2 regions of the Fusicatenibacter sp. genome follow, and region 2 is predicted to be linked to the other one. Evidence: riboswitches for the same ligand, from Rfam matches in the RefSeq annotation. Region 2 holds a riboswitch; the other holds the start of a gene.
What was found. Region 2 has a riboswitch for cobalamin ahead of ACY2VW_RS01300 (sirohydrochlorin cobaltochelatase). Riboswitches for the same ligand answer to the same signal wherever they lie in the genome.

Region 1 (8,993 bases), on a different contig from region 2:
TTGTCCAGTCCTGCCGGAATCTCAACATCTTTCGGAACGATCAGATATTTGACAACATTGCCTTCGTACAGCTCTTTTGTCTTTTCGGTCAGATCTTTCGCTTTCTCAGTGCTGGTCTTTTTGGAATCGGATGCTGCTGCCGCTTCTTCCTCGTCGGTTGCTGCTGCGGTATCCTCTGCTGCTGCGGTATCGGTATCTTCTGCTTTCTTGTCGTCCTCGGTCTGTTTCTCCGGATCACGCTCGGTATCTTTTGTCATATCGATCTCCAGCAGGGTGATGCCTTCGTCGTAATGATACATCTTGAAGTACTCTGCGTAAGCAAGTTTTGTCTCTGCTTTGTATTCCAGTCCCATGATCTCCGGAGCGGTGGTATCCAGCCTGGAGTTATCGGTGCTGATCGTGGAGGTTGTTCCGTCTGCTTTTACAAATCCTGTGCTGGAAGAAGTGCTGCCGCCCTTCTTTGCTGCTGCCAGGGAGATGAAGATGTTGTAGGAAATCTCATGGGCAACGGACATTCTGGTGGTCATACCGATGATGGTATTGTTCTTATTCAGCTCAACCGGAATGGTGAAGATGCTGCTTCCGCCGCTGACATTTGCCATATATTTGTTTCCGTTTGCTTTTACATATCCGTAATACGGACTGCTAAAAGCGATGGTTGCATACGCCTGTCCGTTTGTTACGGTGATCTTGCTGCAGGAGATGCTTACCTTTCCGGTACCGCCCGAGAAGGAAAAGCCGTCTGGGGTGTAAACGCCGTCTGCCAGTGTGGTTGCACTGTCTACTTTGGATGTGCCGCCACTTAAATCAGACTCATATTTGGATTCCTGCTCCGGTTTGGTATCGGCCGGTTTCTGGGTCGGTGCCGGAGTCGGGGTGCTGGTCGGTTTTACAACCGGTGTCTCAGATGGAGATACGGTTGGGGTCTTGGTCGGAACGAGGGTTGGTTTCGGAGTATCGCCCTTGTTGTCATCCGACGGAAGGTCTCCGGTCTTTTTCAGGCTGGAAGATGCAATCGTGATGGCTCTGTCGTACCATTTGCCGCTCTTTACTGCATGAGCTGCTACAGCAAGTTCCTGATCCAGTGCCTCTACCGGGATTTCAAACTGCATTCCGGTTTTGGTTTCACCGTCTAAGGTGTAGTCCACTTTTCCGGTGGAAGCGATCCATGCGCCGCTCTCTGCTGCCGCATCTTTTCTGGTTCCCATATACAGATAATCATAGCCGCTTCCGCTTAAGGTGATAACTGCTGTCATTTTTCCGTTTTTCGCGGTCAGTTTTACGCCGACTACCTTGAACATTGCTGCATTAGTTGTTGCCTCTGCACTGTAAATACCATCTGCTACTTTATTGGTCTCATCTGCCGGAAGATCTGCGGTCTTTTTCAGGCTGGAAGATGCGATGGTAATGGTTCTTGCATACCATTTATCCTGTTTTGCAGAATGGGAAGAAACAACAAGTGCCTGATCGAGTGCTGCTACCGGAATATCATACTGCATTCCTGTTTTCGTCTCGCCGTCTGCTGTTGTGTAATCAACGGTGCCGACGCCTGCAATCCATGCACTCTTGTCTGCGGCAGCTGCCTCTTCCGGTGTTCCCATGTACAGATAATCGTAGGCAACACCACTTAACGTGATGCGTGCTTTCATGTCGCCGTCTTTTACGGTCAGCTCTACGCCGACTACTTTGAACATAGCTGCGCCGGTCTCCGCGGTTCCGCCGTAGATACCGTTTTCTACTTTCGCCGGTTCCGGAGTTGGAGTTGCGGTTGGAGCCGGAGTCTCAATCGGAGTCGGGGCTGCAGTCGGGACCGGAGTCTCGGTCGGCTCCGGTGTCGGAGTTACTTCCGGTGTTTTACCCGGAACTGCAAGATAAAGCTGCTGTTTGGTGTACCAGGTTCCATCTGGCTTTCCAAGAACGATCGGAACGGTTGTGCCGGCTTTGTCCGCATCTACTTCAAATGCAAAGGAATAACCGCCGTTTGCTTCCTGCATTCCCTGGATAGCCGGTGTTTTTGCAAGGTCATCGTTCTTTCCAAGATACAGTTTATCAAATGATACGTTGTTTGTTTTCAGTGTAAGAACGAGTTTATCGCCCTTGTTGATCATTGTTGCCTCGGAGATGACGAACATTTTGAATACGCTGCCGTCCTCTTTGGTAACCGGTGCTTCTACACTGGCTGGCTTATTCGAGGAATCCTCACCGGGATTTTCGCTTGGAGTCTCGGTTGGTTCCGGTGTTACCGTCGGGATTGCATCGGTGCTGTGGATCGTAACAGTTTTATCAGCCCATGTTTTTTTCTTGGCTGAGCGGACGGCAACATCCATCTGTTTGTCAAGCTCTTCCACTGGAATTTCAAAACGATATCCGGTCTTTTCTGCACCGGTCTTCGTATCCGTATAGGTTTCGCTTCCTGTCGGAGCAATCCAGCTCTTTTCATCTGCTGCAGCAGCTTCTGCTGCTGTTCCCATATACAGGTAATCATAGCCGGTTCCACTCAGCAGAATGGATGCTTTCAGTTTTCCATCTTTTACGATGAGTCTGGAAGAAATCACACTGAACATGCTTCCGGTTGCTTCTGCAGAAGTCTCATACTCACCATCTGCCGGTTTTGCTTCTTCCGCTGCTTTTGTTTCTTTCTTCTCGGCTGTATTGGATGCCTCATTTTTGGTCGTTTCTTTTACTTCCGTTTTCGGCTGTTCTGCCGCCGGACTGGTATTCTCTTTTACAGCATCTTTGGTTTCTTCTTTTGCCGGTGTTTCTTTTTCAGCATCCTGGGAAGTCTCATCTGCTGCTTCCGGCTCTTTTTCTGTGGTATCGGCAGTCTCTTCACCGTCTTTTGCAGTGTCCTCTGCAGTATCTTCCGAAGCATCCTCATCTGCGGATGGTGTCCCGGTCTCGTCAGATCCTGCCGGTGTCTGATCCTCTGCAGGCGCGGCCGGTGTTTCTGTCGGCTCTTCTGCCGGAGTCTCTGCAGTGCTTTCACTGCTCTCGGTTTCTGCCGGTGTTGTTTCCGGTTCTGCCGTCTCTGCTGTTTCTTCGCTCTGCGGCGCTTCCTCTGCGGCTGCGCTGCTTTCTGTCTGTGCTGCTTTTTCCTGCGTATCTGCTAATACGCTGGCAGTCGGGCTCATGATCATGGACGCCGACAGCAGCAGTGCCAGAAATTTGCTTGAATTTCCTTTCATAACTTCTCCTTTTCTTCGGATATCCTTCGTGCATCTGCTCCGGATTCCGTCTGACTTTTTCAGGCAGCTGGGCGGTGCCTGTCCCCGTCAATGATGTCTCCCTGCAAGTAATCTTGTTTTTGAGGACACATTTTTTCTGCGAAAAGACAAACAGACATCTGCTTTTTCTGCAAAAGAGTTTCTCCACCGGAGCTCTCTTTCGGACGCATGGCGACAAAAAAGCAGATGTCCGATTTTACTTCGTACATCTTTCCATGAATATATGCTTTCATCGGAAGCGATTCACTAACCTTTCCAGCAGGTTTCCTGACTCGCAGATCTTCACGGCAGCCGCGCCTTCTCATGCATTCCGCACAATGGCATTTCTGCAGCTAACACTCCCTGCTTACAGTGACCGGATCGCTCAGGATTTCCACCTGATTTCCTTTTACCTTCGCGGATTCTGTTTTTAATCTTTTCAAATCCGCTCAGCACTGAAAAGTCCCTTATTTCGTTCGTTTCTGATTATAGCAAAGCCGTTTTGGAAAGTCAAATGAAAGACCACGGAAAAAGCGCATAAAATCAGCATTTTTTACATACTTTATGATAACTGTCCGCACCGGAGCCTATTCTATGAAACCAGCTTCTCTGCACCGCCGCATCCTGTTCCCTCTGCTTCTGTGCGGCGGACTTCTTTTCGCCCTGCTGTTCTGGTATTTTTCCCCGTTCTTTTCCCCTGGTGAGAACCGCCGGTTTTCCGCGTATGTGGAGGAACGGTTCCACTCCGAGGTAACCTCTTCTGCCATCACGCTCCACTATACCCTCGCCGATCCGGCTTCCCGCGGAATTGCCCCCGGCACCGCCTCGTTCGGCACGGTTTCTATCCCTGACCGCACCTCGTATGATGCCGTGCTGCAGAGTGTGGAAACGACGCTCACATCCTTTCATCGAAACCGCCTCTCCCGGGAAAATCAGATTACGCTCGATCTTCTGCTCTACGAGCTGGACTGTGAGAAAATGCCGGGCAGCACCAGCCTTCTTGCGGAACCGCTCGGTCCGTCGCTCGGAATTCAGGCACAGCTTCCCATTCTGCTCGCGGAGTACCCGTTCCGCACACAGCAGGATGTCGCCGACTACCTCCATCTTCTGCAGGACCTCCCGCGCTATTTCTCCGACCTCATCGCACTTGAGCAGGAAAAATCCCGGCAGGGCGTGTTTCAGAATGACCTTGCGGTCGATGGCATTATCCGCCAGTGCAGTGCTTTTCTCGCCGACGCGGATACACCGGAAAGCCATCTGCTCCACACCGTTTTTCAGAATAAACTGCTGGCGTCTTCACTGTTTTCTGCGGCGGAAAGGAATCTCTGTCTGCAGACGCATGAAAAACTCCTTACCTCCTGTGTTTTTCCCGCCTACCGCTCTCTTTCCGATGCGCTTTCTTCACTCCGCGGCAAAGGAACGCAGAACGCCGGCGGTCTTTCCCGGCAGGAAGGCGGACTTTCCTACTATGCGTATCTTCTCCGCAGCCGCGTCGGTGTTGACGCTTCACCGGAGGAGCTGACCCGCCTTTTAACGCAGCAGCTTGCGGACCAGTGTGCCGAAATGCAGATCATTCTCGATCAGAATCCGTCGCTCTCCCTCTCCGGGCAGGCGCTCGTGCTGCCGTTCTCCACGCCGGAGGAAATGCTTGCCGATCTCCAAAATGCTATTTCCGAGGATTTTCCCGTTCTTTCGGATATTTCATATGAAGTAAAGACCGTGGATGACTCCCTCAAGGATTTTTTAAGCCCCGCCTTTTATCTCACACCGCCCGCCGATGTCAATTCACCCAACTCCATTTACCTGAATCCCGCGGATGAGATGACCGGCATCGAGCTGTATTCCACACTTGCCCACGAGGGCTTTCCCGGCCATCTGTACCAGACCGTCTCGTTCTCGCGCTCCGACCCGCTTCTGATCCGCCATCTCTACGCGCCGTCGGGTTATGTGGAAGGATGGGCAACCTACGTTGAATCGTATGCCTGCCGCTACGCCGCACGTAATCTCGATGCGAACACGCAGGCGCTCTGCCGTCTCTGGTATCTGAACCGCTCAGTGCATCTTACCCTCTGCTCGCTGCTGGATCTCGGCATCCACAGCCAGGGATGGCTCCTCCCGGATGCGTCAGCCTTTCTGGCGCAGTTCGGCATCACGGATGCGTCGGCTGCTGCCTCTTTATATCAGTATATTCTCGAGACACCGGCGAACTATCTGAAATACTGTGTCGGATCGCTCTCGTTTTCGCAGCTCCTCTCGGAAGTGCAGGAACAGGAAGGTGACTCATTCTCATTGATCGGTTTCCATGAAAAACTGCTCCGTCTCGGGCCTCTGCCGTTTCCGCTCATAGAAAAATATCTGTAAACGGTTCGCCCTGCTGAAAAAAAGATCCCACAGACTTTCTTCTATAAATAATAGAAAGTTCTGTGAGATCTTTTTCATTTTCAAAATTCTTTAACCTAAATTGTAAAGAGATGGATCTGTCGGCCGCTGCGGATCAATAACAGAGGCAGAATCAAACAGATCGCTTGTTCTGTCCTCGCCGCCTCCGTAGAGGTTCTGGTACAGACGGTATCCATCCAGGTTTCTTCGTCCCATACGCAGGTAATTGTCTCTTACCTGAACGAAATACTGGGTGGAATCTACGTTGCAGTAGATGTTGAAGCCCTGACTCTTTAAGTAAGCAAACTTCTCATTGTCCATCGTGTAATCGTGCCAGTCGGAAAGATCCTGTCCATGTGCAAAGATGATGATATCGCTTCCGCCGATGAGCGGTGCAACATACGTCAGCCATTTCTCGGTATCTGCCTGGATCGCCTCGATCGGTTTGTCGCCGACACGGATATGGCCCCAGGTATGGCTTGCGAATGTCCAGCCGTCTGCTTTGATCGCATCGGCTACTTTTTTCGCCTCCTCGCACTCTTTATCCCAGTCGAAATCCGGGTGTGCATCAAGCCATGCTACCTGATCATCCGTCAGATTTTCTCTCGTCTTGTAATCACCGTCGGTGCGGTATCCGAGGATTCCATCGTAGCCGGTCAGTGCTACGGTTCCGCGCGCATTGTGGTATACGGCATCCGGATGCGCTTCGATAAACTGATCCATCAGCGGGATGCAGTCGTAAGCACCGGTCACAACAGTTCCGTCATCCTGAATGTATTCGCAGGTCGGTTTTCCGTCGTCGCCGACTACCATCTTGCTGGCAATGCCGCGTCCGTCGTAAGAGTGGTAATAGGAAAGGTCATCCAGAGAAAGAACGAATGCTTTCTTGCCCTCCGGCAGGTAAATGTCCCCTTCCTCGTAATGAACGGTTCCGTCATCATCTACGGTCTTTTTCACGAGATCGTTGATCGAAACCATGACATATCCTCTGTCGTACATCTGCTGGGTGATCGCGTTGAACTCATCCACGGTGGTCATCCACTGGCAGAAGCCTGCGGTCTGTGCGTTGTCCTGATAGAACGCTTTCTGCGGATCGACTACAAGAGAATGATAGAAAATGTGGGTTACTTCGTTGATGTTGACGCGCACACAGGCATCTCTCGTACTGGTGTACTCTGCTACTTTTGTGATGATATCCGCGTCGGTCGCTGCGCCCTCTACGCTCTGGAGCTTTTCAATGGCTCCATCGTAATCGTATGTCTGCGCAAGTGCATCGGCTTCCGCCATAATCTGTGCTTTCGTTGTCGGCGCTTCAGCACTTCCCGTGCTGTCCGACGATACGGAACCGTCCACCTCTGCTGTTTTCTGATCCTCTTTTTCCTGTGCTTTCTGCTGGATTTTTTCTGTTCCTCCGGCCAAAGCCCAGATTCCAATGCCGAGGATGACAAGCAGAACACATAGAATTCCTGTTTTGATCATCAGCGCACGCTTCCGCTTTCTTCTTCGGAGCTCCTTTTTGCTGATGTTTTTTTTCTCACTCATTTTTCCTTCCTCCCAAAACAGCTTTTGTTACAGTTCACAGGTTCCCTGCAAACTGTAACTGTAACTTGTTTTTCTGGCAAATATTACAGTTTTACCGGACTGACAGAAATTCAGCCCGGATTCTGTTCTTTTTATTTTAGCTCAAAATACCGGTTCTGTCGAGTGGATTCCCACAGGTTAAGAGAAATGTAAGAAAACCGGTACCGCTCTTTCTTTTATGCGCGCTGGCCGTGTGCCTCATACATGAGAACGGCGGATGCAATCGCCGCGTTTAACGACTCCACTTTTCCTTCCATCGGAATACGGATCAGGCACTCGGCAGCCTCTGCCATTGCGTCGGTCAGGCCGTTTCCCTCATTTCCGATCAGGAATGCCGTTCCTTTTGTGTAATCCTCCTCGCGGTAGGAATGCACGCCGTGCAGATGTGCCGCGTACGTACAGATCTTCCGCGCTTTTAAGCCTTTTACAAATCCGACCGCATCGTCGACGATCAGAAACGGCATACGGTAGATCGAGCCCATCGTCGAGCGGATCGTTTTCGGATTGAAGATATCCGCGGTACCGCGGCTCATGATGATGCCGGTGACTCCTGCGCCCTCTGCGGTGCGGATGATTGTTCCGACATTTCCAGGGTCCTGCAGATCCTCAAGTACCATCAACAGCGGTGTCTTTCCGTTGTCCAGCACCTCCTCTTCGGTGTAATGCGGCATGCGGATCACACTTAAAACACCCTGCGGCGTCTTCGTGTCGCACATGGACTGGAACACGCGGTCGTCCACTACTTCGTATTCTGTCCCGTCGGACGGCATTTCATGCGTTTTGCTGCCGCTCTCAGACATATATACTTTTTTCAGCCATTCCCGCGGCGCTTCCTGAAACATTTTCCAGCCCTCTGCCACGAAAACGTCCTGCTCCCGGCGTTCTTTTGCTTTTTTATTCAGCGCAATAATGTTTTTTACCTGTGCATTGCTGCTGCTTGTAATCATGAATGGTTCCCTCATTTCCTGTTTTTCATCAATTTGGCAAGTTCTTTGTTTTCACCGACCAGAATCAGCACTTCCTCTGCGCGAAGCAGCGTCTTCGGATTGACCGTGACACGGATGTTGTCCCCGTCCTTGACGGCAATCACGTTGATACCGTATTTCTTCCGCAGATCCAGCTCCTCGAGGTTATGCCCCGTCCACGCTTCCGGCACGGGAAGTTCTACCATGGAGAACGAATCCGACAGCATGAAGAAGTCCTGGAAGCCGCCGGAAATCAGGCTTTTTCCGAGGCGGATGCCCGTCTCACTCTCCGCCATCACGACGCGGTCCGCGCCGACTTTTTTCAAAATATTGGCATGCATCGGATTCATGCCCTTGGCGATGACGAGCGGCACGCCCGCCTCTTTTGCCTGCAGGGTGGCAAGGATACTCGACTCCATATTTTCGGCAATACCGACGATCACCACATCCATGTTGCTGATGCCAAGCGATGCAAAGACACGGCTGTCGGTAATGTCTGCGCGTGCCGCATATGTGACGAGATCGGCGATCTCCTGTACCAGCTCCGGGTCTTTATCGACCGCAAGCACTTCTTTTCCTGCCTGTGCCAGCGTCGTTGCCACGGCGAAGCCGAATTTTCCAAGTCCGATGACTGCGTATTGTTTACTCATGTTTTTTCTCCTCTTTTATCCAATCAGCACCCGCTGTTCCGGGCGCTGGATATCCACATCTTTTCTTCCGCTTTTCCGCCGCAGTGCAATGGCCAGCGTAACCGGTCCAAGACGTCCCATGAACATGACCAGAATTACGATGATTTTTCCCGCCGCCGGAAGGGTCGGCGTAAGCGACCGCGTCAGTCCCACGGTTGCCACAGCGGAAACGATCT
Region 2 (8,993 bases):
AAGATGACAGGGGAAATCTGTTCCAAGTGGCAGTATAAGATCCGGGATGGAAAGATGATTTACGGATTTGAGAGTGATGTGAAAATTGATGATGATATTTTAAAGGCGGAGCTTGGCAGCAACGGCGAGGTACAACTGAAGAATATTATCCGCACAATTCAGAAGGAACAGAATGCGATCATCCGCAATACGAAGGACCGGATTCTGGTAATTCAGGGAGCGGCGGGAAGCGGCAAGACATCGGTGGCGCTGCATCGGATTGCCTACCTTTTGTATCATGACAGACAGAATCTGAAGTCTTCGAATATTCTGATTTTATCGCCGAACGGAGTATTTTCGGATTATATTTCACATATTCTGCCGGAGCTCGGTGAGGAGAATATTCAGGAGATGAGTTTTGATCTCTTTGCTTACCGCAAATTACAGGACACGGCGGCGGACTGTGAGGACCGCTGTGATCAGATTGAGCGGGAGATGCGGGATCCAAAAGCCGCCGAACGGTTTGCTTTAAAACAGTCGCAGGCGTTTGTGGACCAGATGGAGGGATTTGCGCTGGAGCTTGAGGACGAGCTGATGAATTTCTCAGACGTTTCATATAAGTCGTTTGTGAAGTCAGAATCGGAGATTATTACGCTGTTTTATGACAAGTTTGCGGATATTCCGCTGCTCTCGCGGATGGATGCGGTGGCGGAGACGTTTATTGACGAGATCGAGACGCTGCTGAACCGGGATCTGCCGGAGGAGGAGCGGATTCCGCTCATCGAAAAATTCCGGAAGATGTATGAGACGATGGATTTTTATGTTCTCTACAATCGTTTTCTGAAGAAAGAGGGATATCAGATGCTGCCGCGGCGGCCGTTGGAGAAGCGGAAACTGCGGTATGAGGATGTGTATCCGGTTCTGTATCTGAAGTACCGGCTGTCGCGGCAGGCGGAGCGGTCGAATATTAAGCATCTGGTGATTGATGAAATGCAGGATTATTCGCGGCTCCAGTATCTGATGATCCGGCGGATGTTTTCCTGTAAGATGACGATTCTCGGCGACCGGGCGCAGACGATGGCGGATCAGCAGCAGGATGTACTGCAGTTTTTACCGGGGATTTTCGGGAAGGATCTGCGGCGGATTGAGATGCGGAAAAGTTACCGGAATACGGTGGAAATTGCGTCGTATGCGGCAAATCTCATTGGCGTGACGGATCTGGAGCTGTTTGAACGGCACGGAATGCCGGTGTTGGAACGGGATGTCACGGATCTTGAGGCGGCTCTGCGGAAGGCAGTGGATACGCTGTTTCCAGAGGAGAAAACGTATGAGACGGCGGCGGTGATTGTACCGGATGAGAAGACGGCGGAACGGGCTTATTTGATTTTGCGGGAGATTCTGGCGGAAAAAGATTTTGACTGTGAGAAGCGGCTTTCCTGGCTGAACCGTGACAGCTCCAGTTTTAAGAAAGGACTGACGGTTACCACATTTTATCTGGCGAAAGGGCTGGAGTTTGATCAGGTGTTCTCGATTTTCCCGAAGGACGAGAAACGGGAGATGATGATGCAGGCGCAGTATATTGCAGCGACCAGGGCATTGCATGAGCTGAGAGTGTATCATATCTAAAAACAGGGAGATCCTCCGAAAAAATTCGATTGGATCTCCCTGTCATTTTTAATTTCGATCAGATATGATAGAATCCTGCGGACTGTGCCGGGATGGTGATGGTTCCGTCTTTGGATTCTGCTTTTCCTCCGATCGTGTAGAGGACATCCTTCAGCTCTGCACTGTACGGGAAGGACTGCTCTTTGTCGGATGGGTTGATGATGACGAGGACTTTTTCACCCTCAGCCTCACGGACGTATGCCAGCGGATACTGGTTTTTCTCTGCATAAACGAACTCGATGGTTCCGCGGCTTAAGAGTGCTTTGCTGCTCTGGCGGATCTGGATGAGTTTTTTAACTTCGTGGTACAGGGAATCCGGATCGGCCATCTGTGCTTTGGCGGTCGGACGGTCCTTGCCCGGGTCCATGGTGATGTAGAGGTCGCTGGCCGGTGCGCTGGAGAATCCTGCGTTGGTGCTGTCATCCCACTGCATTGGAGAACGGGAACCGGTGCGGTTGTAGCCGCCCTCAACGGATTTCAGGCCTTCGACGTAGCGCATACCGATTTCATCACCGTAGTAGATGAACGGCGCACCTGGCATGGAAAGAAGGAAAGCGAAAGCAATTTTCAGCTCATCCCCCTGCAGACGGCGTGCCAGACGGTCCATATCATGGTTTCCGGACGGGATGCAGATCAGGCCTTTCTGTGCGGTCTTATTGTAGTTGGTTTTGTAGGTCTCTACAAACTCAGAGATATCTCCTTTTCCGCGTTTGGAGAAGAACGGCTCGTCGCAGCGGAACAGATCGTTGTAATGGGACGGTCCAAAGTGAAGCAGGAAGTCCATGTGGAAGCCGCCCTGTAAGGATTTGTCCGGCTCGCCCCACTCGGATACCATGGCTGCATCCGGGAACTCGGCGTCGAGGAATTTCCGTACCTGCTGCCACAGGCGGATGGTTCCTTTGCCTTCCTGATCGTTCTTTACCAGGGAGCCCGCCATATCGACACGGAAGCCGTCGCAGCCCATGTTCAGCCAGAATCTCATGACATCTTCCATCGCTGCCAGCGTTGCCTGCGGTCCCTCATCGTCAAAGGACTGCTGCCACGGTTTTTCCGGGTCCGGCTGATAAAAGCCGTAGTTCAGGGCCGGCTGGTTGGAGAAGAAGTTGATGGCGCAGGCGCCGTCACGCTCGGAAATGCCGCGCAGGCTTCCCATTCCTTCCGGTGCTTCCCATACGTTATTGGTCCATACGTAGCGGTCTGTAAATTCATTGCGGTCAGCTTTCATGGATTCTTTGAACCATGGATGCTCAACGGATGTGTGGCCCGGAACCAGGTCGAGCAGGACGTGCATGTCACGTTTGTGTGCCTCTTCGAAAACTCTCTTCAGATCCTCATTCGTTCCGTAGCGCAGTGCAACGCGGCAGTAATCTGCGACATCGTATCCTGCATCACCGAATGGGGACAGGAAGCACGGGTTGATCCAGATGGCGTTGCAGCCCAGCTCCCTGATGTAGTCTAATTTTTCAATGATACCCTGGAAATCTCCGATTCCGTCGGCGTTGGTGTCGTTGAAGGACTGCGGGTAAATCTCATAAAATACTGCGTTATCTAACCATTTTGACATTTTTTCTTTCCCTCTTTCGCTCTTATTTCTGCTGTGTTTTCGTCGTTGCAGCAAGTATTTCCATATGATATATTACTACTGTATCTGCCAAAATACCAGTAATTTCCTATTTCATTCGTTTTCCTCCTTTTTCCAGCTCAATGCTTCTGCATAATTCATCTCCGGTACCAACGGAACATCTTTATCTTCTTCCCGCCAGCTCCCAGAATGCGACAGCGCTCGCCGCAGCGACGTTCAGTGAATCCACACCGTGTGTCATCGGAATCAGCACGGTTGCATCTGTTTCAGCGATCGTATCACTTGCCAGTCCGTCACCCTCGGTTCCGAGCAGAATGGCGAGCTTTTCATGCGTTTTTAACGACGGATCATCCATCGGAACGGAGTCTTCTTTTAATGCCATCGCAACGGTATAAAATCCAAGTTCCTGCAGTGCAGCAATTCCCTGCTCCGGCCAGTAACTGCCGCCTGGCAGCACGGTCCACGGGACCTGAAAGACATTTCCCATGCTCACGCGGATGGCACGGCGGTACAGCGGATTGCTGCAGCCGGATGTAAGAAGCACGGCATCGATGCCAAGTGCGGCGGCGGAACGGAAAATTGCGCCGACATTCGTCGGGTTCACGACATTTTCCAGAATCGCCACGCGGCGGGCGTTCCGGCAGATTTCCTCCATTGTGGAAAGCGGACGGCGGTGCATCGCGCAGAGCATGCCGCGCGTGAGGGCAAAGCCTGTCAGCTGTTCCAGCACTTTTGTCTCCGCCGTATAGACCGGCGCGTCCGGGTAACGCGCAAAGAGTGCTCCGTTTGCGGCAAGCTCTGCGCTTCCGGCAAGGAATGAAACCGGTTCATAACCGGCATCCAGTGCGCGCTCGATGACACGCGGACTCTCTGCGAGAAAGAGGCCTGGCTGCGGCTCATAATAGTGTAATAACTGCGGTTCCGAAAGGCGCGCATACACGTCGAGTTCCGGCGCCGCAAAGTTTTCGATTTTTCTGATCTCTGACATAGTATTACTTTCCTTTTTATCCTGATTTTCGTCTGTTCTTCTATTGTAACAACCCTGCTCCCATTCCGCAATCCATTCTTTTCCCACCTCGTTCACCCGTGCTGTCAAATTTTCTTATTTATCTGTCTTTTTGAAAAATTTTTAATTTTCTCTTGCCAAACGCCGCCCGGGCATGTATAATAATCAACGGTTCAAAATTACAAATTGCAGAAAAGATTGGTATCAGATTGGAAACGGCACAAGTGCATTGCTTGGTTAACGAACAACACATGTGTCTTTTTTGCGCCCATTTTTCAAAAAACGCAAAGAAAAGGAGAACAATCGATGCCAAAAACAAAATTTCAAAACGTTGTATTCACCCTCATGATGTCCTTTCTGATGGTCTACGCCATGATCTGTTATAACATTTCCATGAACATCGGCGGAATGACGAATCAGGTCTTTCTGATGGCCTTCCACGAAATGATGATCATGTGGCCGGCCGCTTTTATCCTCGAATTTTTCCTCGTGGACAATCTGGCTCACAAACTGGCCTTTTGCATGGTAACACCGCAGGACCGTCCGATCGTGATCACACTGGCCATTTCCATTATGATTATTATCATTATGTGCCCGATTATGAGTTTTATTGCAACGCTTCTGTTTAAAAATGCCGGAAAGGAATTTATCGCTGTCTGGTTCCAGACCACCTTCTTAAACTTCCCGGTTGCTTTCTTCTGGCAGCTCATGTACTGCGGACCATTCATTCGTTTTCTGTTCCGCAGAATGTTTCCGGAAAAATAAATAGGATAATAAAAAATAAGATATCCACAAAGGCGGACCTCTTTTTCCCTTACTTTCCACAATTTCTGTGGATAGAGGGTGCAAAGAAGTCCGCCTTTTGTGGATATCTTTTTTCTTTTCCCTTAAGATTACTCCTGCGGTACCGGATTGGTAACACTTACTACGTGATCATACCATTTTCCTTTTGTTCCGATCAGCGCAACCTGAAAGTCCTCGTCGATGGCCGGTACTGGGATATCGAAGCCGTATACTTCCTCTGTTGTACCATCGGAATACGTTACCTCGTCTGTGGTCGGCTCCAGAAGTTCTGCTCCATCTTCCTGTGCCTCTGCTGCAATTCCTACAAACAGATTAACAATATGAGTAGATGCCAGGCTCACATGAATCGTCATTTTACCGTCTTTTACAGTCAGAACACCTTTTCCATCCTTTGCCTCGTTGACATGGAACATATTGCTGTCTGTCTTAAACTCTGCTGTATAAACACCGTCTGCCAGCTCTGCCTCGCCGTTCTCGTCCGCTGTCGATTCTGCGGAAGTGCTCTCAGCAGAGGAAGAGGATGTCGATGTGCTGCTCTCCGCCTCGGTCTGGGACTCGTCCTGTACGGATGAGGAAGATGCCGATACGGAAGATGTGGATACTGCCGATGCAGAAGAAGATGATGACGATGCATCATTTCCGCCGCATGCGCCGAGCATCGATACGGTCAGTGCTGCTCCAAGAAAAAGAACTGCTAACTTTTTTCTCATAATAAAATTCCTCCTGATATAACCTTTAAAATCCGGCAGCACACTGAGTCTCTTCAGCCGTACTGCCGGATCTTATTTTACTCTATTTTATGTACAGAATACAACCCCTAATTATTCAGCATCGTCCTGAACGCCGTTGCCGTCCATAGCTGCCTGGGTGTGCTGTACATACAGCTGCTCGATGGCGTCGATTCTTCCAAGACCTTCAATCTGAGTGTCGATCTCATCGAATGCACCAGATGCCTCAAACTGGCTCTTCCAGGAATCGTCATCATCGCCTGCCATATCGTTGTTCGCATGGTCACCGGCAACAACCATCAGCGGGCGAAGAACAACTTTCTTGTATCCAGCTGCTTTTACTGCCTCGATCACGTTCTCACAGGAAGTCTCTTCCGGCTCACCCTCAACCGTTCCGATGAAGACATTCTTGTATCCAAGCTCATTCATCTGTGTCTGCATCTGGCTGTAGCTTATTTTTGCAGTGTGGGAAGTACCATGTCCCATGAATACGAATGCAGTGCCGTCTGCTTCTGCTGCATCCAGGCTGTCATAGGAAGAGCTCTCTACTGCCTGTGCAGTGATTGCTTCTGCAACTGCCTTTTTGTCATCGTTGATAACAGTAGCGTCGTCTCCAACCTCGCCAAGCAGCGGCTCTGCGATCGTTACGGACTCGAATTTATCTTTGTAGTTATCAACAGCTTCTTTCAGCTCATCGTACTCAGCACCGTGCATCAGATGAGTCGGCTGTATGATCAGATTCTTAACACCATTGTTTACGGCTCTCTCGAGTGCCTGATCCATGTTGTCGATCTTCTCGTCATCACGGGCCTGTACATGGTTGATGATGATCTGTGCGGTGAATGCACGTCTTACGGACCAGTCCGGATATGCGGTCTGCAGAGCTTTCTCGATTCCTCCGATATCCTCAGCACGGCTGTCGTTGAAGGAAGTACCAAAGCTTACAACCAGAAGCTCGTTCTCGCCGATTTCGTCTCCGTTTAACGGATCATCCTTGGAAGCATCTCCAGTATCTCTTCCGAAGTAATCCGGATCTGCGTTCTCGCCTTCTACGAGTTCTTTCTGTGCGTCGGTCAGGGCATCCCATGCCTCTTTTGCTGCTGCACACTGCTCATCGGTGTTCTCATTTCTTTCCTGTACATAGATTGCATCAATCAGATCTGCCACTTTATCTGCTGCCTCCTGGTCTGCGTCTGCGGATACCTCTTCAGATGCAGAAGATGCGCTTACGCTGCTGCTTGCTGCTGTGGTGTCTTTCTCAGATGCGGAAGATGCACTTACGCTGCTTGTTGCTGTGCTGCCTGCGCTGCTGCTGGATGTGTTGCTGCTTCCGCATGCGCCGAGCATAGATGTTACCATAGCTGCTGAAATTAAAGCGACTACAAGTTTCTTTTTCATTTTTGTTTTCCTCCCATTTGCTGGTATCTTTGCAACAACCAATATCGGGGACGTTTTACATTTCAAACTATGAGAAACACGCTCCGCGAGTTTCTCAAGTTATCGCGGCAGTCGCTAAGGTCTCGTGCAAGCACGGACTTTGGCTCGTTGCCCGCGTAAACAGAAAGAAGCCCTTTCGTTTTTCAACGAGGGGCTTCCAGTATTTTCATCACAAAGAAAACCATTTCACCCGCTGTGGGGCAAATGTCCGCTTTCCTGTTTTGTACTGCCAGTTCCTCGTGGCACGAACGTAACGTTCCTGTACTGCGAAAGGCAGGTCTCCCGGCTCATTGCTTCAGGATTTGACTCCAGCGCATCGGTCTCCTTCCCGGTTTCCCAGTGGATCATTCCTCTGCTTGCAAAATACGGTGACGAGTTCGTGCAGGATTCACACCTGCTTCCCTTTTCACCGGACACGTATGTCCGACACCTTACACATCGATATTTAATTGTCTTTTCTTTAACGACTGTTAGTGTAGCACATCGTCTTTTCTCTGTCAAGTGCTGTAAAATCAGGAAATCCGGCCATTTTCCATTTCATATACCACATCCGCGACGTTCATCGTGGACACTCTGTGCGATACGAGCACAATGGTTTTCTCTTCTGCAGATTCTTTCAGGGATTTCAGAATAATTCCTTCATTTAAGGAATCAAGATTCGATGTCGGCTCGTCCAGCAGGATCATGGATGCGTCATGCAGAAACGCCCGCGCAATGCCGATCCGCTGTTTTTCTCCGCCGGACAGGGTATCGCCGAGTTCTCCGACTTCTGTGTCGTAGCCGTTTGGCAGTGTCATGATGAAATCATGGATGGACGCCTTCTTCGCTGCCTCCATAATTTCTTCCCGCGCCGCGCCGGACTTTGCAATGGCGATGTTGTTCGCAATTGAATCGTGGAACAGGTGTGTCTCCTGCGTCACGTAGCTTTCCATATCGCGCAGATGCTTTGTCGGGATTTTGCGGACATCGGCTCCGTCCACGGAAACGCGCCCCGTCTGGACATCCCAGAAGCGCATCAGAAGTTTTAAGATCGTCGATTTTCCGGAACCGCTCGCGCCGTGGATACCGGTGATTTTTCCCGGTTCCAGTTTCAGCGAATACTGATCCAGAATGATCTCGTCCTCGTATGCAAACGTTACATCCTGTGCCTCAGCTCCCGCAAATGCATGATCATCCGATGCTACATCTCCCGGAATTTCTTCCACCAGCGGCGCTTCCTCGAGAAGGGAAAGCACGCGCTCGCCGCTTGCCAGCGTCTGATTCAGGTTATTCGACAGGCTGGACAGCGCCACGACCGGGCCGAAGGACCCCATCATCGCGATTGTGCAGGTCAGGACTCCCTCAAATCCAATCTCACCTTTCGTGTAGAGATAAATCGTCAGCGCCAGCATGCCGAACGATGCCAGAAGAATCACCATGTTGGTGACCGACCGCTGGGAGCCTTCCATGCGGCTTAAGTTTTCCTGCACAGAAGCCAGTTCTTTTGACCGCTCCGACATCTGCTCTTTCCGCTTTTCGCCCTGTCCGTACTGGATCGTCTCATCAAGGCCGCGCAGGGAATCCAGCACGAAACTGTTCAGCTCGCCAAAGCCGGTCCGGAACTCCATTCCTTTCTGGCTTCCGCGCTTTCCGTTCCACATCGGGGTCACAACGCCGACCGTCAGATACGCCGCAAGTGCAAGCAGCCCTGCCAGAACATGGTATCTTCCAATGAAGCATACCATAATCAGAGAAGTTAATGCTGCAATCGCAATCGGGGAAATCGTATGGGCATAGAACACTTCCAGCAGCT

Region 1: it holds a riboswitch for cobalamin, as region 2 does, so the genes downstream of both, ACY2VW_RS05485 (hypothetical protein) here and ACY2VW_RS01300 (sirohydrochlorin cobaltochelatase) in region 2, are expected to answer to the same signal.

Annotation. Positions count from the first base shown of each region.
Region 1 covers NZ_CDRRUH010000016.1:1,969-10,961, reverse strand. The annotation lists gene ACY2VW_RS05490 (hypothetical protein) at 1-3,185, opposite strand, end outside; gene ACY2VW_RS05485 (hypothetical protein) at 3,245-3,457, opposite strand; cobalamin riboswitch at 3,465-3,678, opposite strand; gene ACY2VW_RS05480 (DUF885 domain-containing protein) at 3,798-5,564, shown strand; gene ACY2VW_RS05475 (polysaccharide deacetylase) at 5,655-7,124, opposite strand; gene ACY2VW_RS05470 (TrmH family RNA methyltransferase) at 7,340-8,110, opposite strand; gene ACY2VW_RS05465 (potassium channel family protein) at 8,122-8,778, opposite strand; gene ACY2VW_RS05460 (TrkH family potassium uptake protein) at 8,794-8,993, opposite strand, start outside.
Region 2 covers NZ_CDRRUH010000002.1:108,632-117,624, forward strand. The annotation lists gene ACY2VW_RS01275 (HelD family protein) at 1-1,605, shown strand, start outside; gene ACY2VW_RS01280 (alpha-amylase family glycosyl hydrolase) at 1,664-3,208, opposite strand; gene ACY2VW_RS01285 (TrmH family RNA methyltransferase) at 3,390-4,214, opposite strand; gene ACY2VW_RS01290 (DUF2798 domain-containing protein) at 4,539-4,997, shown strand; gene ACY2VW_RS01295 (hypothetical protein) at 5,126-5,746, opposite strand; gene ACY2VW_RS01300 (sirohydrochlorin cobaltochelatase) at 5,858-7,162, opposite strand; cobalamin riboswitch at 7,457-7,650, opposite strand; gene ACY2VW_RS01305 (amino acid ABC transporter ATP-binding/permease protein) at 7,714-8,993, opposite strand, start outside.